4 regions of the Arthrobacter sp. AL05 genome follow, and region 1 is predicted to be linked to each of the others. Evidence: riboswitches for the same ligand, from Rfam matches in the RefSeq annotation. Region 1 holds a riboswitch; each other region holds the start of a gene.

Region 1 (5,430 bases):
GACAACAATTTCGACGCCCTTCTGCAGCGCCTCGACCTGCGGCTCGTAGGCACGGCCGCCGTAGATGGTGGTGATGCGGGCGTTGCGCTTGCGGGCGGCATTCTGCAGGTCGCCGGCGACCTGGACGGCCAGCTCACGGGTGGGTACAATCACGAGGGCCTGCGGGGCGCCAGGGGCCGGGAGCAAGTCGTAGCCGGCGTCGTCGGGTCCGACGACGCGCTGCAGGGCCGGGATGCCAAAGCCGAGGGTTTTGCCCGTTCCGGTCTTGGCCTGGCCGATAATGTCGTGGCCGCCAAGGGCTACCGGCAGGGTCATGGCCTGGATCGGGAACGGGTGGGTGATTCCGGCGTCGGCGAGGGATTCCACGATATCGGCGCGGACATTGTAGTCGGCAAAGGTCTTCTCGGCGATCTCGTGCGGCTTTTCGTCCGAGATGATGGTTTCTTCCGGTTCGATCGTTTCCGTGCCGGATTCGTCGGTCAGAAGCTGGTGCGTGTGCAATTCACTCACTAGGGGAGATTCCTTATTCATTTTGGGCTGCGCTGCATGCTCAACGGGCCGGCCGGGTGGCCGTTCCGGAGCACGCTCAGAAGCGCAAGCAATTCCAGTGGAAGCCGATCGCGGGCTATCTAGATGCTGGCACTGGGGACCAGCGGGTGTATCTCAAGATCGCGTAGGGGCGGGCTTGTTGAATTCGAAAATGAAGGAAATCAACGACCGGGCATCCATATCTACCCTTCCAGTCTAGCCGCACACGGCCCGGAAACTCGACGGCGGCCACTGACGGCGCGGCAAGGCCGCCGATCGCTCAGACGGCCAGCTCCAGCCGGACCTCACGGGTGGTGATGTCGGCCGCGACCACCCGCACCCGGACCTGGGTGCCGGGTTCCAGTTCGCCCGGGCAGCGGGCAGTGACGGCGGGTTCGGCGATTTGCACGATTCCGGCGGGCCCGCCGGTGGTGCCGGCGGCATTGGTGCCGTTTTTGCCGGTGCTGTTCTTTCCGCTCCTGGCGGGTTTAGCGCCGGAGATCACGACGGCGTCGAACTCCTGGCCAACGTGGTTGACCAGCAGCGCCGCCTCCACGGTATCGAGGGAGAGGCGCTCCAGCCTGGCGGCCAGCTGGTCCGAGGCTGCCATGATCGACGGGAGCGACGGCAGGGCTTCCCGGGCCCAGGCCGGGACAGCCGTGCCGTTGCTGAGCGCCTCGCAGATCACCAGGACAAAGCGGTCCACCAGGCGTCGGAGCGGGGCCGTGGAGTGGGCGTAGGCGGCGCCGATGGCTGCCTGGACCGCGGCCCCGGGCACCGTGCCATCGAAGGGCGTGTAGCCCGCGCCGCGGAACAGCATGCCGGCCGAGTGCACGATCGCCAGCTGCCGCGGATCCGTGGGATCCAGGGTGCGCAGGTATTCGCCGTAGCTCATGTCGGCGTTCCAGGGCCTGCCAAGGGCGCGGGTCTGGCGGTGGAAATGAGCCAGCGACGCTTCATCCGGCGCCGGCATGGTGCGCAGGATACCGACTTTGCCTTCGAGCATGATCCCTGCTGCGGCCATTCCCGTCATCAGCGAAATCTGGGCGTTCCAGTCTTCCACGGGCAGCGGCGGGGCAGCTACAATCCGGTAGCCGCCGTCGGGCAGCTGTTCGATTTCCTGTTCGGGCATGTTCAGGCTGGCGCCGCCGCGGAGCCGTTCGAGCTCTACCCGCTTCATCCCGACTTCCTTGAGCAGCTCCAGCAGCGGCGCGGCCGTGCCGGCGTCGAGGTCGGCCTGGACACCCCGGTAGCTGAGTTGGGCCCGGCTGCGGACTGTGGCACGGCGGACCAGCACTTCCGACACCTCCGCGGTGGTGTCCAGCTCGAATTCCCACACAAAGGCGGCACACCGTTGCCCGGCCAGCAGGCTTCCGGCTTCTTCGCTGATGACTTCCGGGTGCAGCGGGATCCGGCCGTCCGGGGTGTAGTACGTTTGGCCGCGACGGCGGGTCTCGGCGTCGAGCGCTCCGCCGGGGACAACAAAGGAGGGGACATCGGCGATCGCGTAGAAGACCTTGTATCCCGCGCCGGAACGGTCGATGAAGAGGGCCTGGTCCAGATCGGTGGAAGACGCAGGATCGATGGTCACAAAGTCGATGTGGGTGAAATCCAGCTCCGGCAGTTCGTGTCCGGCGACGGCTTCCTTCGCTTCCCGCAGCGCGTCCTCGGGGAACGGTCCGGGCAGCTCCAGGGTTGTGCGCAACGTGTTGAGTGCCTCGGCAAGGAGGCTCTCCTGCTGGTGGACATTCGGGGTCAAGCGATGCTGGGACACGGAAATCAGAGTAGCTTCATTTGCACTATTAGTCTTGGACCATGAGCAGATTCCCGGCTGATCCCGCCCGCTACAACAGCTTTCTGAGGGATTTGTTCGGCGTGATGGCCTACACCGAACTCTCCGCTTTCGAGCGGCTCTCCTCCGACGCACGGTACGCGCCCACCCTGCACGACCGGGCAGCGCTGGGACGTATCGCCGTGATCGAGTTCCAGCACTACGAACTCGTCAGCTCCAGGCTCGAAGCCATGGGCCTGGACACCGAGGAAGCCATGCTGCCGTTCCAGCCGTCGGTGGACCACTTCCATAAACGCACCCGCCCGGCGGACTGGCACGAGTCCCTCATCAAGGCGTACGTGATCGACACCGTTTCCGCCGACGCCTACCGCGCCATGTCCCGTTATCTCGACGCAGGCACCCGTGCCGTGGTGGAGCAGGTCCAGGCCGGCGACGAAGCGGCAGCGGTGCTGCGGGAACGGCTCCGGGCCGCCCTCGCAGATGACCCGAAGCTGGCGTCGCGGCTGGCACTGTGGGCCCGGCGACTGCTGGGGGAGGTCCTCAACCAGGCGCAGCGGATGAGCTTCGAGCACGCCTTCGCCGACCGGCTGATCGGCGCGGATGAGGACGGGCCGAGGGAGCTTGTCCGAGCCCTGCTGCGGGAACTGGCAGCGAACCACGCACGCCGGATGACGCAGCTCGGCCTTGCCGGCTGAGCAGGCGGGCCTTAGCGTTCCGCGGCGTCGAGGGCGGCAAGCAGGGCCCGGGCTGCGCCCTCGGGATCGGTGGCCTCGGTGATCGCGCGGACCACGACGATCCTGCCGGCGCCCGCGGCCACCACTTGCTCCACATTGCCCAGGTCGATGCCGCCGATCGCGAACCACGGCCGCGCGCCCCAGAGGTTCCCCGCAGCCTCGCTCCGGGCAGTTCTCCGCTGCTGGGCCTCTGACCCGCCGATCGCGTCCGCCGCGTAGCGGACGAGGTCAAGTCCGACGGCGGCGCGGCCCGGCTTTGTGGGGGTGGCCCATACCGGGCCAACACAGAAGTAGGTCAGACCGTTCCGGCCGGAAGTTGCGGCTATCGCGGCGTCCACCTGGGCCGGAGTGTGGGTGGACAGCCCGATAGCGGTGTCCTGGCCGAGGATGTCCCGCGCCGCCCCGAACGGGATGTCCTTTTGCCCGATATGGAACACCGGCGCCCCGGCCAGGGAGGCGAGGTCTGCCCGGTCGTTGACTGCCCAAAGCCGGCCATGACGGCGGGCCGCCTGCTGCAGGACCGCCAGCAGTTCCAGCTCCTCGGCGGCTTCCAGGGATTTGTCGCGCAGCTGGATGATGTCGACGCCGCCAGCAAAGGCCGAGTCCACGAAGTCTGCAAAGTCGCCGCGGTCCCGGCGCGCGTCGGTGCAGAGATAAAGGCGGGCGGTGGTGTGGGCGGCATCCTGGCTCATGTTTCCAGCCTAGTTCCTCTACACTGGGCCAATACCGCGGGAGCCCGCCGCCGTCCACGCCACTGGCGACCGGCAACGGCAGGCTGAGAGGGCGTAGCAGCCGACCGCTTGACCTGATCCGGTTAGTACCGGCGTAGGGAAGGAATCCTCTATGGACGGCACCTTCGTCCCCGGCACGGCCCGTGAAAGCGACGCAACCTCGGCTGCGGCCGCCGCGGATGACCTCAAAAACCCCGAATGTTACGACGTGGCCGTGATTGGCGGCGGCGTTGTTGGCCACGGGATCGCCTGGGCGGTGCGGCGCTCGGGCCGATCTGTCGCGTTGATCGACGACGCCCCCGGAACAGGAGCCAGTTGGGCTGCCGCCGGCATGCTTGCCCCGGTGAGCGAACTGCACTACCAGGAAGAGGCCCTCCTGGAGCTTATGCTGGAATCCTCCCGCCTCTGGCCGGCATTCGCGGCCGGACTGGACGGCGCCGGGGGCGGAACGGGGGGCTCCCGGACGGGCTACCTCACCACGCCGACCCTCGCCGTGGGTGTCGACGCCGCCGACCGCCGGGCGCTCGCGGACCTGCGCACCGCCCAGCAGGCTGCCGGCCTCAGCGTCGAGCCGCTGACCGTCCGTGCGGCACGAAGGCGAGAGCCGCTGCTGAGTCCGGGCATCTCCTGCGCCTTCGATATTCCCGCCGACCACCAGGTGGACCCGCGCCTGCTGCTGGCCCGGATCAGGGAACTGCTGCGCACCGACAGTCGCTCCACCACCATCGCCAGGCGTGCCGGCGGGCTGTTCTGGGAGCAGGGTCGGGTGGCTGGCGCCAGCCTCATCGGCGGCGGTTCCATCCGGGCCAAGGACACCATTGTGGCCAACGGCCTTGGCGCCGCCACACTTGAGGGGCTGCCCGCGGGGCTTGAGTTTCCCCTGCGGCCGGTCCACGGGGACATCCTCCGGCTCCGCGTCCCGGCGAAACTACGGCCGCTGCTCACCGCCACGGTGCGCGGGCTGGTGCGCGGGGTGCCGGTCTACATCGTGCCCCGGCAGGACGGCACGGTGGTGATCGGCGCCACCCAGCGCGAAGACGCGCTCGGCGGCGACAACCCGGATGCTGCCACCCAAGCTGGTGTCCCGGGCCGGGCGGTGTCCGCCGGCGGTGTTTACCAGCTGCTGCGTGATGCCCAGCAGCTGGTCCCCGCCGTCGCCGAACTGGAATTGCTGGAGGCCACTGCCCGGGCCCGGCCGGGGACCCCGGACAACGCGCCGCTGCTGGGCCGGGTGGCGGCGCGGGGGCGTCCGGGGGAAATTGCCGGTTTGATGATAGCGACCGGCTTTTTCCGGCACGGCATCCTGCTCACACCCGCCGCCGCGAGGATCTGCTGTGAGTTGCTGGACGGAACCGTGGATTCCCGTTGGAAGCACTTCCGCCCGGACAGGTTCGCCACCGGCAGTCAAACCAGCAGACCGGCCGCAGCCGGCGCCCGGAGGCCGTCCCCGAAGATCATCACCCATCCGAACACCCACCCTGAAGAAAACAAGGAAGCGGTATGAACATCACCCTGAACGGAACCGGGCACTTTCTCCCGGACGGCGCCTCGGTCAGCCAGCTGGTCAGCCAGGTTACCGGCCGGCCGCTGGCGCCCAACGGCCACTCAGTCGACGGCGGGAAACTCGGGGTCGCCGTCGCCCGCA
Region 2 (5,430 bases), on a different contig from region 1:
TTTGCGAGTACTTGGATGATGGCGCTGACGGACGCGGAGATCAGCGCAAAAGTCAGGGCCGAGCGCAGGGTGGTGGGGACATCGTCCTCGTGGCCCTTGGGTGGCTTATTGCCGGTGGACTTCTCCCAGACGGTGTCCACGAGCTTGGTGCCGACGTAGCCGGCAAGCAGGCTGACGCCGGCGCCGAGCAGTTTGATGAAAATATTCATTCTTCGCAACTCCTTGCGGGAGGGAAACAGGGCTTCCCCTAGCCTAGCGTTCCTCGCCCGACGGTCCAGTTGGGGACCTGCGGGCGGACCCGGGCCAGCTTGGGACCAACGCCCCTGTCCGGTGGGGCGGGGCAGACGTAACTTCAAGTATGGAACAGCCCCAAACCCATTCGCTTGCCCACACCCGGCCGGACCTCCCGTCGGCTGACGGCCAGACATGGCGGACGCTCTATCTCTGGGCCGGCATCTCCTCGATTCTTTTCGTGGCGCTGCTGATTCTCGCGCTGGTCCTGGACTTCCTCGCCCCGCCTCCGGTCCACGGCGGCGCCGAGACGCTGGCATTCATCGCGCGGAACAAGGGGATCTACATTGCCGAACAACTGCTGTGGATCGTGCCGAACATCCTGCCGGTGGTGGTATTCGTGGCGTTGTTCGTGGCGCTCGCCCCGCTCGACAAGAGCCGTGCCCTGCTGGCCGCCGTGGTCGGGGCCGTGCCGTGGGCCTTGATCATGGCCGTCCCTGTCACCAGCCGGGGATCCATGGTGCTGGTATATCTCAGCGACCGTTACGCGGCCGCGGACGACGACGCGTCCCGGCTCCGCTACTCGACCGCCGCCGAGGCGATCGTCGCCGAGAACAACACGGCGGCCGTCGTCGGAGTCCTCTCCGCGCTTGGCATCCTGCTGATCTCCTTCGTCATGCTGAAGGGCGTGCTGCCGCAGACCCTGGCCTGGCTGGGGATCGCGATCGGCGGCCTCGGCGTCGTTGCGGAGGCGCTACGGCATACTGTTCCGGAGTTCTACGGCGGATACGGAGTGTTGATGTGGGCCTGGTTCGTGGGCGTGGGGGTTGCGCTGATCCGCCTTGCCGGCCGGACGGCTCGAGGCGCTAACAACGGCGGCAGCTCAGCCTGACGTCCCGGGGCGGCCGAGTATTTCCGCGCGGGCTTTGTCCACCAGTTTATGGTCGGCTTTTGCGGCAACCCCGACACTGTGACGGTGGCGACCATCCCTCCTCAACCCGCCGCCCGGCTGCTCGTCCCCGGAGTCCGGGTCGTAGCCGGGGGGGACCGCGCTGGTGAGTTGGTCACTTGTTAGGGTTCCCGTTCTAGTTCGCCGCCGTTGGTGGCCGGCAGGGCGCGGCATCCGGCGTTCCCGTGCTTGCTGCCTCTACTAGGCCGGCCGTCCCGGGCGCCGGCGGATTGTGACGGCCGACTCCGGAAAAACAAACCTCCACGGGTGTAAAGTGGGTCACGCCCACAAGGGCGATTTTTAGATACGACAGGGGAGCGCCGCCGTCGGGCATCACCGGGGAAATCCGGGGAGACCACAGGTGGGCGCTGAGAGTGCGGACAGCCGCAGACCCTCGAACCTGATCCGGTTAGTACCGGCGCAAGGGAGTCGAGTTCTCAGAGTGGCCGGAGCGGCAGCGGAAGCTGCAGGCCCGGGCCACTCTCCCCTCCTGTTCCTCAGGAGGACGATATGACTGATACATCTGCCAAGCCCGGATCCGTACAACCCGGATCAGCCGGCGCGCCCGTCCGGTACAGCCACAACTGGCGTGTGGTGGACATTGTGGTGGCGGCGCTCATTGCGGTTGCCGGCGGCGTGATCTTCTGGGCCTGGTCCCAGGGTGCCAACCTGGTTTCTGCCCCCGTTAATGCGTTCTATCCGCCGCTCACCGGGCTCTACGCCGGAGGCTGGATGCTCCCGGCCGTGCTGGGCATGCTGATCATCCGCAAGCCGGGTGCTGCACTGTTCTGCGAATCGGTGGCCGCCACCGGCGAGCTGATCATGGGCTCGCAGTACGGCACCACAGTGCTGATCTCAGGCATCCTGCAGGGCCTCGGCGCCGAGCTGGTTTTTGCCGCGGTGCTCTACAAGAAGTTCAATGTGCCGTCCTTTCACGGGAAATTCAACCTGCCGGTGGCACTGCTGGCCGGCGCCGGGGCGGGCCTGTTCTGCGGCTTGAATGACTCGTTCCTGCCCTGGGGCTGGAACATCGCTTATGCCTCCGGTGACAAGCTGGCCTACATCGTTTTCACTGTGATCTCCGGCGCCGTGATCGCCGGCGGCCTGTCCTGGCTCGCCACCCGGGCCCTGGCCAGGACTGGGGTGCTGGGCTCTTTCGCCTCCCGCAAGGCGGCCGCGGAGCCGGTCTTTTCCTGACCCGCGCACACGGCTGATGACATCCTCCGACCGGGTCCGCCCGGCTGCGATCACCGCGCGTGGCTGGGGCTGGTGGCACGCGGGCCGGACCCGGCCCGCAGTCCGCGGCCTTGACCTGGACATTCAGGCAGGGGAACGTGTGCTGCTGCTGGGACCATCCGGTGCCGGCAAATCCACGCTCCTCCACGCCCTGGCCGGTGTACTCGGCGACTCGCCCGGCGGGGACGCCGGGCGAGCCGCTGGCCGCGGGCCGGCGGACGACGGGGATGCCGAGGAGACCGGCAGCTTGCTGATCGACGGGGCATCACCCCGGGAGCGGCGCGGCCGGGCCGGGCTGATGCAGCAGGACCCGGAGACGCAGGTGGTGCTCTCGCGCCTGGGCGACGACGTCGCCTTCGGGGCGGAAAACCTTTCAGTGCCCCCGGCCGACATCTGGACCCGGGCAGCGGAAGCGCTCGACGACGTCGGACTCGGCCGCCTGCCGCTGGACCACCCGACGTCGGCGCTGTCCGGCGGCCAGAAGCAGCGCCTGGCCCTCGCCGGCATCCTGGCGATGCGCCCCGGACTGATTCTCCTCGACGAGCCCACCGCCAACCTGGACCCGGCCGGAGTGCTGGAGCTTCGTGATGCCGTCGGCCGTTGCCTGGACAAGACCGGCGCTACCCTGGTGGTCGTGGAGCACAGGGTTGCCGTCTGGAAAGACCTCGTGAACCGGATTGTGGTGCTGCAGCCGGGCTCGGCGACGGACACCGCGGTGCTGATCGACGGACCGCCGGACCAGGTCCTGGACCAGGCGCGGGACATGCTCACCGCGGCGGGTGTTTGGGTGCCCGGTTACGTGCCGCAGACCCGGACGCGTCACCGGCCGCGGCCCGCCGGCCCGGCATCGGCCGCCGCCTCGGCCGTCGGCAGGGCCGCCGCCGGGGCGCCCGGTGGCCAGATTGCCCGCACCCCGACAGCGGGACTGCTGCTTGCCGCTGAGGACCTGGCCGTGTCCCGCGAACGGCCGCGCCGGGCGGGCCTCCGGGGCGGTTTTCGACCCATTCCGCCGGCGCCCGTCCAGTCCGGCATTGTTGCCCGGGTCCGCGCCGGGGAGGCCTTGACCATTACCGGCCCCAACGGATCGGGAAAGTCCACCTTCGCCCTGACGCTCGCGGGCCTGCTCGCGCCGGTCTCCGGCACGGTCTCGGCCACCCCGGAACTCAGCTCCGGTGCCGGGAGCGATCCGTACAAGTGGAAGGCCCGGCAGCTGATCTCAAGGATCGGCACAGTGTTCCAGGAACCTGAGCACCAGTTCGTCACGGGGCGGGTACTTGATGAGCTGATGTTCGGCCCCCGGCACCTGGGCCGCGGCGAGGAACGCGTCGACGAACTGCTCGAGCGGCTCCGGCTGGCGGAGCTCGTGGACGCGAACCCGTACACACTCTCCGGGGGCGAGAAACGTCGCCTGTCGGTGGCCACCGTCCTGGCAGCCCATCCGGACGTCCTCATCCTCGACGAACCAACCTTCGGCCAGGATGCCAACACCTGGGCCGAACTGGCCTCGTTCCTTTCCGAACTCCTCGACGCCGGCACCGCCGTCGTCTCGGTGACGCACGACGCCGAATTCAGCCACGTCCTCGGAGGGACCGAACTCAGCCTCCAGGTCCCCGATCAAGCGGAGCCCGATGAGCTGGCCCCCGTGCGCCGCGGGCCGGGACGTTGAGCACACCATGAGACAGGAACTGACGCTGCGCGGCAATCATGCCCTGCTGACCCGGGCCAACCCGCTCTCGAAGTTCGCCGCCGTTGTGTTCATTACCCTTGCCCTGGCGCTGTCGATCGACTGGGTGTCGGCCTCGGTGGCATTGGCCCTGGTTCTGGCACTTCTTCCGCTGGCCGGGCTGCGACCCGGGTTACTCTGGCTCCGTGGCTGGCCCTTGATCCTGGCCGCGGCGCTAGGCGGCTGGAGTACCACCATCCTGGCGCCGGACAGCGGCCGTATTCTGCTTGATGCCAGGATTTGGTCCATCAGCGACGGTTCCCTGGAGCTAGGGGTCGGCTTTATGGTCCGCGGGCTGGCCATCGCGCTGCCGGCGGTGCTGCTGATGAGTTGTACGGATCCCACGGACCTGGCGGACGCCCTCGCGCAGAACGCGAAACTCCCGCACCGCTTTGTCCTCGGAACGCTTGCCGCGATGCGTCTTGTGGGATTGATGGCCGAAGAGTGGCACACCATTGGGATGGCCCGCCGTGCCCGCGGTGTGGGTTCCCACGGGAACCCCCTGCAGCGGCTCCGCGCCACCTTGGGGCAGAGCTTCGGGCTGCTGGTGCAGGCCGTCCGGCGCGCCTCCCGCCTCGCTGTCACTATGGAGGCCCGCGGCTTCGGCGATGCGCCGCGGACCTGGGCACGGAAATCCACCTTCAGCGCCCTGGACGTCTGGGTGGTTCTCGGCGGACTCCTGATCGCCGGTTCCGCCGTCGCGGCGTCGTTGGCGGCAGGCACCTGGAACATGGTCTTCCTTGCCCGGCAATAGCGATAATTATCGCACGGAACGGGTATCGCAGCGATTTTTCCGGCGTCTTATCTGAAATGACCGGAGAAATACGTCACCCATGATATTTTTGCGGGATGACTCAACAGACTGCTGAACACGTTGGTGCGTTACTCCGCGATGCCCGCGGGCAAAAAGGCTGGACCCAGGGCCAGCTGGCCGCCGAGCTGGGAACCAGCCAGAGCGCCATCGCCCGAATGGAACAAGGCAAGCAGAATCTGAGCCTGAAAATGATCCAGCGTCTTGAGGTTATTTTTGACCGGAGCATCGTTAAGGTGGGGCGGCCCGCCATGACGCATCTGCGGGTGGAAGGCGGCCGGACCCTGTCCGGTTCGGTGGACGTCAACAGCAGCAAAAACGCAGGTGTCGCCCTGCTGTGCGCCAGCCTGATCAACCGCGGCACCACCACCCTGCGCCGGCTCGCACGCATCGAAGAAGTGAACAGGATCGTCGAGGTGCTGACGAGTATCGGCGTCGAATGCGTTTGGCTCAACGCCAGTGATCTTCAGATCCGGCGCC
Region 3 (5,430 bases), on a different contig from region 1:
TCCCAGGCCCTGATGGGCGTCTTCGCCGACGAAGGTATCCGGGTCGTCCGCCGGGCGGCCGTGTCCTCGGTGCGCACGGACCCGGCCACCGGCGGGATCATCGCGACCGCGATCGTCTCAGGCGGGCAGCAGGAATTCCGGGCCGCCAGACTGCTCGTCGCCACTGGACGCCGGCCGGTCACGAACGGACTGAACCTGGCCACGGTCGGCGGCAAAACCGGGCACCGGGGCGAAATCCTCTTGCAGAACATCCTAGCCAGCTCCCACGAACGGATCTGGGCCGCCGGGGAAGGGACCGGACACCCCGAATTCGTCTACGTCGCAGCCGCCCACGGCTCCCTGTTGGTGGAGAACGCCTTCAACAACGCCGGCCGTGAGGTCGACGCAGCCGGTATCCGGTGCGAATGCCGGGTGCTTCCCCTGGCATTCGTCCCCAGAGCCTTGGTGAACAGGGACACCCGAGGCTTCATCAAAATTGTCGCCGACGCGGACAACGGACGGATCGTGGGAATGACCGCCGTCGCCAAGGACGCCGGTGACCTGGCCGCGGCCGGGGTCTTCATCATGGAAGCGGGAATGACTGTGGAGCCGGTGGCGAACCTATGGAGCGCGTACCTCACAATGGCCGAAGGAATCAAGATCGCCGCCCAGTCCTTCACCACCGATGTCTCCAAACTCTCATGCTGCGCCTCGTGACCAGCTAGGCCTCCACACGGATGCAGCAGGCCTCGTTGAGTACGACTTCATCGATCCAGCCGACCTCCGTCCTCACAGGTTACCGACATCGTCCTCGCACCCTCTCGCCCTCGCTGCCCCGGCACGGATCAACAGTGCAGGCGTCTGCATCATTTCGAATGCTGTGCGTTCGGAGGACTGCCGGCTGGCCAGAGGAGCGCATCATCCTCGGCAGCTGCCGACAGGAGTCTCAGCTTCCGGTGATTCGGCGTGCACTGCGTTGCTGGAGGGCCTGCTTCCGATAATGGCTGCCGTCCGGGGGATACCCGGGATCATCCAGAGCGGTAGAACGGGCACGCTGGGGTGCTACGATTTTTCCATCCACACGGGTGCCCTTGCAAGGGCTGAGATCGGGCTGATGCAGTCTGCGACCGTTGAACCTGTCCGGGTCATGCCGGCGAAGGAAGTAGGAAACCACTGATGAGCTCCATGAATTCACATTCGCTCGCGTACGCCCGAGACCCCGAAAATGGCATTAGGGTCCCTGTCACGGAGATTGCTCTGGAGGACTCTCCGAACGGGACGAAGAATCCACCGTTCACGGTCTACCGGACGGCCGGGCCCGGAAGCGATCCTGTGATCGGCCTGGAGCCGTTCCGGTCCGAATGGATAGAATCCAGGGGCGACACCGAGCCCTACGGCGGCCGGGAACGGAACCTGCTCGACGACGGTAAATCCGCCGTGCGACGGGGTGCCGCTTCTGCTGAATGGAAAGGCGCGCAGCCGGTTCCCCGCCGCGCCCTCGAGGGTAAGACCGTTACCCAGATGCGCTACGCCCGCCAGGGCGTCATCACTCCCGAGATGCGGTTTGTGGCAGTGCGGGAAAACTGCGACGTTGAGCTGGTGCGCGGCGAAGTTGCCGCAGGTCGGGCCATCATTCCCAACAACATCAACCACCCCGAATCCGAACCGATGATCATCGGCAAGGCCTTCCTCGTGAAGATCAACGCCAACATCGGCAACTCCGCGGTCACCTCCTCCATCGCTGAGGAAGTGGACAAACTGCAGTGGGCCGCCCGATGGGGCGCCGACACCGTGATGGACCTCTCCACCGGCGATGACATCCACACCACCCGTGAATGGATCATCCGCAACGCTCCGGTCCCGATTGGGACAGTACCGATCTATCAGGCACTGGAGAAGGTCAACGGTGAGGCCAATGACCTGACCTGGGAAATCTATCGGGACACCGTGATCGAACAATGCGAGCAGGGCGTGGACTATATGACCGTCCACGCCGGGGTGCTGCTGCGGTACGTCCCCCTGACCGCCAACCGGGTGACCGGTATCGTCTCCCGCGGCGGGTCGATCATGGCCGGCTGGTGCCTGGCCCACCACCAGGAGAACTTCCTCTACACACACTTCGACGAACTGTGCGAGATCTTCGCCAAGTACGACGTCGCCTTTTCCCTGGGTGATGGCCTGCGGCCCGGCGCGACCGCGGATGCCAACGACGCCGCCCAGTTCGCCGAACTGGACACCCTCGCCGAACTCACCAAGCGGGCCTGGAAGTACGACGTGCAGGTCATGGTCGAAGGCCCCGGGCACATCCCCTTCCACCTCGTCCGCGAAAACGTCGAGCGACAGCAGGAACTCTGCGACGGCGCCCCCTTCTACACCCTCGGCCCGTTGGTGACCGACATCGCCCCAGGCTATGACCACATCACCTCGGCCATCGGCGCCACCGAAATCGCCCGCTACGGCACCGCAATGCTCTGCTACGTCACGCCCAAGGAACACCTCGGGTTGCCGAACAAGGATGACGTCAAGACCGGCGTCATCACCTACAAAATCGCGGCCCACGCCGCCGACCTCGCCAAAGGACACCCAGGAGCCCACGAACGCGACGACGCCCTGTCAAAAGCACGGTTCGAGTTCCGCTGGCGGGACCAGTTCGCACTTTCCCTGGACCCGGAAACAGCCGAATCCTTCCATGACGAGACGTTGCCCGCCGAGCCGGCGAAGACCGCGCACTTCTGCTCCATGTGCGGACCCAAGTTCTGCTCCATGCGGCTCTCCCAGGACATCCGCGACCAGTTCGGAGGCATGTCCGAACAGGAAGCCATCGCCGGAATGAACGCTAAATCCGACGAGTTCCGCGAATCCGGCGGGAAGGTCTACCTCCCCGAACCCGTCGTGCCCGGGAGCTAGGAACGAGGAGCGGGTTCGGGCAGCGCCGGCACTCCGGCGCCGGTCCTGCCCCGATCCGGAACTAGAGATCTGTTCGGCAGGGTCGGCGGGGAGGGCTGTGAGTCGGCGTCGGTCCCGTCGATCTGCTCGACCATGAGTTCGCGATCCGCCCGGTATTGACGAATCTCGGGGCGGAGGTGGTGGTCTTACTGGCGCAGGAGCTCACGTCCGCTGAGCGAATCGCCGGTTGAGTCCGTCTCCTTGGATGCGCCCCGCTGGTGAGTAGGGCTTTGGAGTTTCTGATTTCTTGCATGAGTAGTTCCGACCGGACCAGCCCGGGGTTGACGTCGGCGCGGCGGGCAACCTCCGAGACCGTGATGGGCAGGGTCAAGTTGTTATTCACTTTTCTTCACCGGCGTTTCGGGCTGGGATGGCGGGTGACGGTACGGTCTACTGACTCGGGTGCGGGGTTGTTTGGGTGCACTTAGCAGGCGCCGGGCCAGGGTTAGGGTTTCTGCGAGGTTGACGGTGGGGAGGTAGGCGCGGGTGATGGCGTTGGCAATGGCGGGCAGTGCGGCTGCGTCAGGGTAGAGCATGTAGAGGGGTTCGTAGCGGGGCTGGAATTTTGCTTTGAATGCCAGCAGGGACCTGAACCCGTAGACAGGTTCCAGGGTCGCGCCGAGCCGGTCGAGGAGCCGGTCCAGGCTGCCGGAGCTCTGGTTGCTTGCCGAAGCTGGTCCGCGCTGTGGTGGTTCGTTGTGCCGGGCCAGCGGCGCTCCAGAGAGGCTGATGAACCCGTATCCTTCGTTTTTGAGGCTGAGTGAGGCGGAAGCGATAAGGAATTCGATGCCGGCACGGAATCCGTTGGTGCGGCGCCGCATGAAGTCCAGGGTCCAGCCTTCGATGGTGCCGTTGTTGTAGACGGGCAGCCAAGAGGCGACGGCGTGGACCATGTGGTCAGTGCCGACGGCAACCAGCAGTCGGACCTCGGGGTCGTTGAGTTCGTCCAGGCTTCCGAGGGTGAATCCCATTTCGGGCATTTTCTTGTCGGCGACCCATTCTTCCGAGATCTCCTGGATCTGTGCCAGTACCGAGAACGATGCGGTCCGGTATGTGGTCCATTCGGCCCTGATCCCGGCTTTGGCGGCGTTATTCATCGCGGTTCGGACGTCTTGGAATTTCTTTCCTTTAAAGGACACCGCATCAAGCGGCAGGATCGTTTCCTGGGCGACCTGCACTGAGCCCCAGCCCAGGGACGCAGCGTGGTCGCGCAGATCCTGGGGGACGGAGTAGAAGCACGGGGTCCAGCCTTGCCCACTGCAAAAACGGGTGAACTCCTCGAACGTGGCATGGCGAGGGGTCACGGGTCCGACCGGGCCGCCCAGGGCCAGGGCAACCCCAGCGATGACACGATAGGCGATGAAACTTTCACCGGTGGAGGAGAACCAGTACATATTCCCTGGCCAGGTCGTCATCCAGGACAAGTTGCCACCGTGGTTGGCTTTCAGTATTTCTCGTGCGAGTCCGGTACCGGAGTGGTGCTGTGTTGGGGCCGGGCGCAGGAAGGTTTTCAAGGTCATGATTGCGGTGACAGCCCAGAAGACAATGCCGACTCCTTCATAGAGAACGGTTGCAGCGGCGCCCTGGGGAACGAACGCCGGGGCAAGATCGAGCATGTATCCCAGCGGCAGAAACCTATCCGGTATATCTGCGAGCAGTTCCCTGGGTCCCGGGACGGGTGTGATGCTGGGAGCCAGGAGGATTCCGGCCAACAGGTAGACGGAGGCAAGGACGGCGGCTGTCTTCCCGGTGCTGACTGCGAGCCGTCGGTAGGTTCCGGCAGGGGCCGACACCGGAAAAAGCCCGCGGAAGATCAGCAGCACCAGCGTCAGCACCGCGGGCAGGAGTAGCGGCAGCACCAGCGCGAGAGGGTGCGTGTACCCGGCAGTTTCGATGGCGCCGATCCCTTCGGGCGCCACGGTGCCCGGTGCTCCCGGATACAGCACCCCTGCGATGGTGATTCCGGCCAGCACGGACAAACCCAGCTGAACCAGCACGGCGGCGGCCCAGGCGAAGCGGCGTCCTCGGCGTAAACCGTCTGCGAGGATCAGTAAGAGAAAAGATGGCAGGACCGCCATGAAAATTGCGCCGGCGCCGGCGCGCAGCTGCAGTTGCGCGCCGGCGCATTCTTTCGCTTGTCCCGGGTCGGCGCACAGGCCTTGGAGTGTCGCCGGGTCCACGGGCTGAATGTTGGTGAACAGGAAACGCAGCACCGATAGCGGTCCCGCGGCGTGCGGCGTCAGGCCGGCGACGACGGGCCCGACGGCCGACACGGCCACCAGCAGCGCGATGAGGACCCGGCCCTCATGCCGGGAGCTGACGGGGCGGACGAAACGGGGCGCCCTCCCACACAGGACCGGGCCCAGGAGCGCCCCTGCACCTGCGGCGCTGAGGCGGACCAGGTCCGCGAACCCGCCGCTGTAGAGGGCCAGGAGTACCAGCAGGGCGAAGACGACGAGGCGGACCCGCCGCCGCCACAGGGTCGGCATCATCGCCGTCCCCGCC
Region 4 (5,430 bases), on a different contig from region 1:
ATTCGAGCGTGCCGCAGTCGAGCACATGCACCAGGGCGGCGCAACGCTCAACGTGGCGCAGGAAGTGGTGGCCGAGGCCCTTGCCTTCGCTGGCGCCTTCGATCAGGCCGGGGACGTCGGCGATGGTGAAGCGCACCTCGCCGGCCTGGACCACACCGAGGTTCGGGATCAGGGTGGTGAACGGGTAGTCGGCGATTTTGGGCCGGGCGGCAGACATCGCGGCAATCAGGCTGGACTTGCCGGCGGAGGGGAACCCGACCAAGGCAATATCGGCGATGGATTTCAGTTCCAGGACAACGTCACTGGATTCGCCTTCGATGCCGAGCAGGGCGAATCCCGGGGCGCGGCGTTTCTGCGAGGAGAGCGAAGCGTTGCCCAGTCCACCGATGCCGCCGGCCGCGGCGATGTATTCGGAACCCTCACCGACCAGGTCTGCGAGGACCCTGCCGTCCTTGGACTTGACCACGGTGCCCTCGGGAACCGGGAGGATCAGGGTTTCGCCGTGCTTGCCGGCGCGCCAGTCGCCCATACCGGGTCCGCCGTTGGTGGCGTGGCGGTGCGGGGCGTGGTGGTAATCGAGCAGGGTCGTGGTCTGGGGGTCCACGCGCAGGATAACGTCGCCGCCGTTGCCGCCGTTGCCGCCGTCGGGACCGCCGAGCGGCTTGAACTTCTCGCGGTGAACGGAGACACAGCCGTGGCCGCCGGTACCGCCGGATACGTGCAGTACTACCCGGTCTACAAAGCTCGCCACGTGGATCTCCTCAGTGCTGTTCCCGTAAGCGTGCAAAGACGCTCAGGATGATTGTAATGCGGTTAAAACACCGGTGGAGCGGACCTAATGGCCCGCCCCACCGATTTAAAACGTAGGTACTACTCTGCAGCTGCTGCAGCCACAATGTTCACAACGCGACGACCGCGGCGGGTGCCGAACTCGACGGCTCCGGGAGCCAGGGCGAACAGGGTGTCGTCGCCGCCGCGGCCAACGCCGGCGCCCGGGTGGAAGTGGGTTCCACGCTGGCGGACGATGATCTCGCCTGCGGAAACTACCTGACCGCCGAAGCGCTTGACGCCGAGGTACTGGGCGTTCGAGTCACGACCGTTGCGAGTGGAACTCGCGCCTTTTTTATGTGCCATTTGGAAATGCCTGCCTTAAAATTCTGGGGAATCTGCTGAAAACCTGAACAGTAACGAGTAGTTACTTGATACCGGTGATCTTGACCTTGGTCAATTCCTGACGGTGACCCTGGCGCTTTTTGTAACCGGTCTTGTTCTTGAACTTCTGGATGACGATCTTGGGACCGCGAAGGTCCTCAAGGATCTCAGCCGTAACCTTTACCTTGGCCAGGTCCGAAGCAGCAGACATGACCTTGTCACCGTCTACCAGGAGCAGTGCGGGCAACTCAAAGGTGCTGCCGGCTCCACCGGGGACGCGGTTCAGGGTAACGAAGTCTCCAACGGAAACCTTCTCTTGCCGGCCGCCTGCGCGGACAATCGCGTACACCACTGGGGAACTCACTTCTCTCGACGTTTATTACTAGATTTGCGTGCGGAACCTGGGTCCAAAGTTGATGGTCCGGCTCACGCTGTGCCTCTACGCCGGTGGGTTCCCCGGGGGAACCCATGAGCTATCCCGTGGACATTCGCACCTGAAATCAAGTGGAGCGTCCTCAAGGTCATAACCCAAGTGTTGGCGTAAGCACCGAAGATCTAGACTACGCTAATTTTGCCTTCGGCCGCAAATGAGGCTGGTTCCGAAGGGAGGTACGTGATAGGTGACACCCTGTATGGACAGGACGTTGCCGCAACGACTTCCGGAACCGCGCCTCCCTATCGTACAGGCTCCCTGCTGTCCCGCGGCTCAGGCGTGCACGCGCGGCGCGTCGAAGAAGTCCACTTCGTAGCGGGCGGACTGCCGGAAGGCCACGGTCATGGCGTCCCGTTCGCCGGGTGAGGCCGCCCGGGCTGCGGTGTCGGTGTGGGCGATGGCCTGCCGGGTGGCGTCGGCGAACTCCGGATCGGCGTAGGTGCGCAGCCACGCGGCGTAGGGGTGCGATTCCGGCGCACCCGCGGCGAGGAACCGGTTGTGCAGTGCCTGTCCCACCTCGGCATAGAGCCAGAAGCACGGCAGTACCGCAGCGATCAGCACTCCGTAGCTCCCGGTGACCGAGGCGGCCAGAAGGTGGTCTACGTAGGACTTGGTGACCGGTCCGAGCGTCCGCTCCGCCGTGCGTCCGCGCAGCCAGGTCCGGTGCAGTTCGGCTTCGACGCTGAGGCAATTCTGTGCGGAGCGGGTCCAGAAGAGCTGTTCGTCTTCCGTGGGTGCGATCGCGGCGGCCCGGGAGAGGACCCGCGAATAGCCGTTCAGGTACAGGGCGTCCTGTCCGAGGTAGTACGCGAAGTCCTGCTCCGGCAAGGACCCGTCCGCCAGGGCCGTGATGAAGTCCAGGCCGTAGATGGCCTCGAGGTCGGCAGCAGCGGTTTCCCGCAGCCCACGGGCGAATTCACCCGCGGCAGGGACCCGGTGCAGTTCGCCGCCGCCGGCACCCGTACCGTGATGGGCGGTCTGATGCTGGACATGGTGGAAGTGATGGACCGGGCCGTTGCCGCTGCCGACGTCGAGGTCCGCCGAGGTGCGCAGCGCCCCTTCCAGCCACGGCTTAACTTCCCGCAAGGCGGCCTCCCAGTCCCCGACCCGGGCCTGCACGGTCGCCATCGCCGCGGACAGTGAGCATCCCGTTCCGTGGCTGTTGCTGGTGCGGACCCGCTCCCCCGGTACTACTATGACGTCCCGGGCCAGGACCCCGCAGGTGTTGACGAGCGCGTCCGGGCAGCCGTCGCCGTGCTCGCCGGCTCCGCCCGCAGCGCCGGTGCCGTCGAGGTGGCCGCCCTTCACCAGGACGGTCGTGCCGGTGCCGGCGGCAAGCCGCTTGCCCTGTTCCAGCGCCGCAGCCCAGTTGCCGGCGACGGGTTCGTTGAGCAGAATCGCGAGTTCGGCGAGGTTCGGCGTGATCAGGTCCGCGTAGGGCAGCAGTTCTTGCAGCGCCGATTCGGCCGGCGCCTGCAGCAGCCGGTCACCGCTTGTGGCCACCATCACGGGGTCCAGCACCACAATGGCGGGCCTGACCTTCGCCAGCCAGGTCCGGACGGCGTCGATCACGGCGGCGTCCCCCAGCATCCCGATCTTGACGGCGTCGATCCGGATGTCGGCGCTGACCGCGTCAAGCTGGGCGGTCAGGAAATCTGCCGGCGGGACGTGGATGGCGCTGACGCCGCGTGTGTTCTGTGCGGTCAGGGCGGTGATGGCGGCCATGCCGTAGCCGCCATGCGCGGCAATGCTCTTCAGGTCCGCCTGGATCCCGGCACCGCCGGAGGGGTCCGAGCCTGCGATCGTGAGCACCCGCGGGATCCGGGATGCCGGGGCTGCGGGGACAGCGGGAAGAAACGGGGAGGCGGCGGTCATGGGAGACATCCCTTCGCCGGTGCTAACCGGACAGGTTCAACGGGTCTGGATCTCAGCCGGCTCGATGCGCGGCACCCCGTGTCAGGGACCAAGCCTAGCCGCATCCTTTAACGAAGTCGCGGGCACGGCCCGAACCTGGCGTATTGCTACGCGGCCCGGACCGCACCCGCGGCCTTCCCGAACTTTCTTGGGGTTAGAGTTCCGAGGCCGGAACGCCGACGCCGAGGATAATCGGTTCGTTTGTGGCCGGTTTGGCCGCCGGCGTTGTTGCTGCTGCCGGGGCCTTTGCCTCGTGTACCGAAACGGCAGCCTGCGGCGCTTCCCGGCGCTGCTCTACCGAGGTTTCGTTGGCTGCTCCCTGCGCGCGGCTGGCGCTGCGGTTGCGCCGTCCGCGGCGGGCACGGGAGGCGCCGGCCTCGGGGGCCGCCTCCGTCTGGGAGCCTGGCGCCTGGGCGCGGCCCGGGCCGGTTCCGCCGGCACGCGCCGGAGCCGCCGGTCCAGTCCGGGCTGCGGCCGCCTTCGCAGCCGGTGCAGCGGGATCCGCCGCGGAGACTTCCCCGCTGTCACCCAGCTGGGCGAAAGCCTCGGTCAGCAGGTCCATGGTCAGCGCGGGCGCACCCGACTCGTCGGCATGCTCCACAAACGGCAGTGCGACTTGTTCGCCGCCGAAGGTCAGCACGGCGCCGGGACGTCCGGCAGCCTCCTCCGTTGCGGCCAGCTCGACGGCTGCCTCAACAGCGGCCTGGCGGACCCCGGCGTCGACTCCCGTGGCCGCTTCATCGTCATGCAGATGGGCAGCATGCGCCGCCGCAGCGATATTCGCCAGCGCGTGGCGGGTCGCTTCGGCCTTGGCATGGCGTTCAGCGTCGGTGGGCTCGGGGTGCGCTGCGGCCGGCACCGACTGTTCGTCCGTGCCCTGGCCGCCCCGTCCGCGGCGGCGGCTCTTGCGTTCGGTCCGCGGGGGGGCAGGCTGCTCCGCACGGGGAATGTGATGCTCGGCGGCAACGACGTTGGCGCGGCGGTGCTCCACCGGCTCGTCGTGGGTCACAATGCCGCGGCCGGCGCAGGCCTCGCACTGTTCGCCGAAAACTTCCAGCAGCCCGGTACCCATCCGCTTCCGCGTCATCTGCACGAGGCCCAGCGAAGTCACCTCCGCGACCTGGTGTTTGGTCCGGTCCCGGCCCAGGCACTCCACCATGCGGCGCAGTACCAGGTCCCGGTTCGATTCAAGCACCATGTCGATGAAGTCGATCACGATAATGCCGCCGATGTCGCGGAGCCGGAGCTGCCGGACAACTTCTTCGGCCGCTTCGAGGTTGTTTTTGGTGACGGTTTCCTCAAGGTTGCCGCCGCTGCCGGTGAACTTGCCGGTGTTGACGTCCACCACTGTCATGGCTTCGGTGCGGTCGATTACGAGCGAGCCGCCGGAGGGCAGGAAAACCTTGCGGTCCAGTGCTTTGTGGATCTGCTCGTCGATGCGCCAGGCACCGAAGATGTCCGAGTCCTTGGTCCATTTCTCCAGCCGGCCGACAAGGTCGGGGGCTACGTAGGTCACGTAGGCCTCGATGGTGTCCCACGCTTCCTCACCGGAGACGATCAGCTTGGAGAAGTCCTCGTTGAAGACATCACGGACTACCTTGATGGTCAGATCGGGTTCGCCGTAGAGCAGTTCGGGGGCAAGGATCTTAGTTGAGCTCGACTGGCCCTCGATCCCTTCCCACTGGGCACGGAGCCGGTTGATGTCGTGCGTGAGTTCTTCCTCGGACGCACCCTCCGCGGCGGTGCGCACAATAACGCCAGCATCCTCGGGCAGGCGGTCCTTGAGGATCCGCTTGAGGCGGTTGCGTTCGACGTCGGGCAGCTTGCGCGAGATTCCGGTCATGGAACCGCCGGGTACGTAGACGAGGTAGCGGCCGGGCAGCGAGATCTGGCTTGTGAGGCGGGCGCCCTTGTGCCCGACGGGATCCTTG

What was found. Region 1 has a riboswitch for thiamine pyrophosphate ahead of thiO (glycine oxidase ThiO). Riboswitches for the same ligand answer to the same signal wherever they lie in the genome.
Region 2: it holds a riboswitch for thiamine pyrophosphate, as region 1 does, so the genes downstream of both, QK287_RS02240 (ECF transporter S component) here and thiO (glycine oxidase ThiO) in region 1, are expected to answer to the same signal.
Region 3: it holds a riboswitch for thiamine pyrophosphate, as region 1 does, so the genes downstream of both, thiC (phosphomethylpyrimidine synthase ThiC) here and thiO (glycine oxidase ThiO) in region 1, are expected to answer to the same signal.
Region 4: it holds a riboswitch for thiamine pyrophosphate, as region 1 does, so the genes downstream of both, QK287_RS12450 (bifunctional hydroxymethylpyrimidine kinase/phosphomethylpyrimidine kinase) here and thiO (glycine oxidase ThiO) in region 1, are expected to answer to the same signal.

The regions. Positions count from the first base shown of each region.
Region 1 is NZ_JASBRC010000004.1:90,192-95,621, reverse strand. Features, by position in the region: gene QK287_RS06765 (DEAD/DEAH box helicase) at 1-510, opposite strand, end outside; gene QK287_RS06760 (RNB domain-containing ribonuclease) at 809-2,302, opposite strand; gene QK287_RS06755 (ferritin-like fold-containing protein) at 2,344-3,015, shown strand; gene thiE (thiamine phosphate synthase) at 3,027-3,746, opposite strand; TPP riboswitch at 3,773-3,904, shown strand; gene thiO (glycine oxidase ThiO) at 3,898-5,289, shown strand; gene thiS (sulfur carrier protein ThiS) at 5,286-5,430, shown strand, end outside.
Region 2 is NZ_JASBRC010000001.1:472,737-478,166, reverse strand. Features, by position in the region: gene QK287_RS02250 (DUF4235 domain-containing protein) at 1-209, opposite strand, end outside; gene QK287_RS02245 (DUF4386 family protein) at 359-1,123, shown strand; TPP riboswitch at 1,482-1,625, shown strand; gene QK287_RS02240 (ECF transporter S component) at 1,691-2,377, shown strand; gene QK287_RS02235 (ABC transporter ATP-binding protein) at 2,394-4,082, shown strand; gene QK287_RS02230 (energy-coupling factor transporter transmembrane component T) at 4,090-4,893, shown strand; gene QK287_RS02225 (UDP-N-acetylglucosamine 1-carboxyvinyltransferase) at 4,989-5,430, shown strand, end outside.
Region 3 is NZ_JASBRC010000022.1:19,027-24,456, reverse strand. Features, by position in the region: partial or broken gene QK287_RS17210 (FAD-dependent oxidoreductase) at 1-696, shown strand, start outside; TPP riboswitch at 1,051-1,158, shown strand; gene thiC (phosphomethylpyrimidine synthase ThiC) at 1,156-2,886, shown strand; gene QK287_RS17200 (DUF2156 domain-containing protein) at 3,261-5,430, opposite strand, start outside.
Region 4 is NZ_JASBRC010000009.1:99,418-104,847, forward strand. Features, by position in the region: gene obgE (GTPase ObgE) at 1-751, opposite strand, end outside; gene rpmA (50S ribosomal protein L27) at 871-1,134, opposite strand; gene rplU (50S ribosomal protein L21) at 1,196-1,504, opposite strand; gene QK287_RS12450 (bifunctional hydroxymethylpyrimidine kinase/phosphomethylpyrimidine kinase) at 1,859-3,460, opposite strand; TPP riboswitch at 3,452-3,549, opposite strand; gene QK287_RS12455 (Rne/Rng family ribonuclease) at 3,654-5,430, opposite strand, start outside.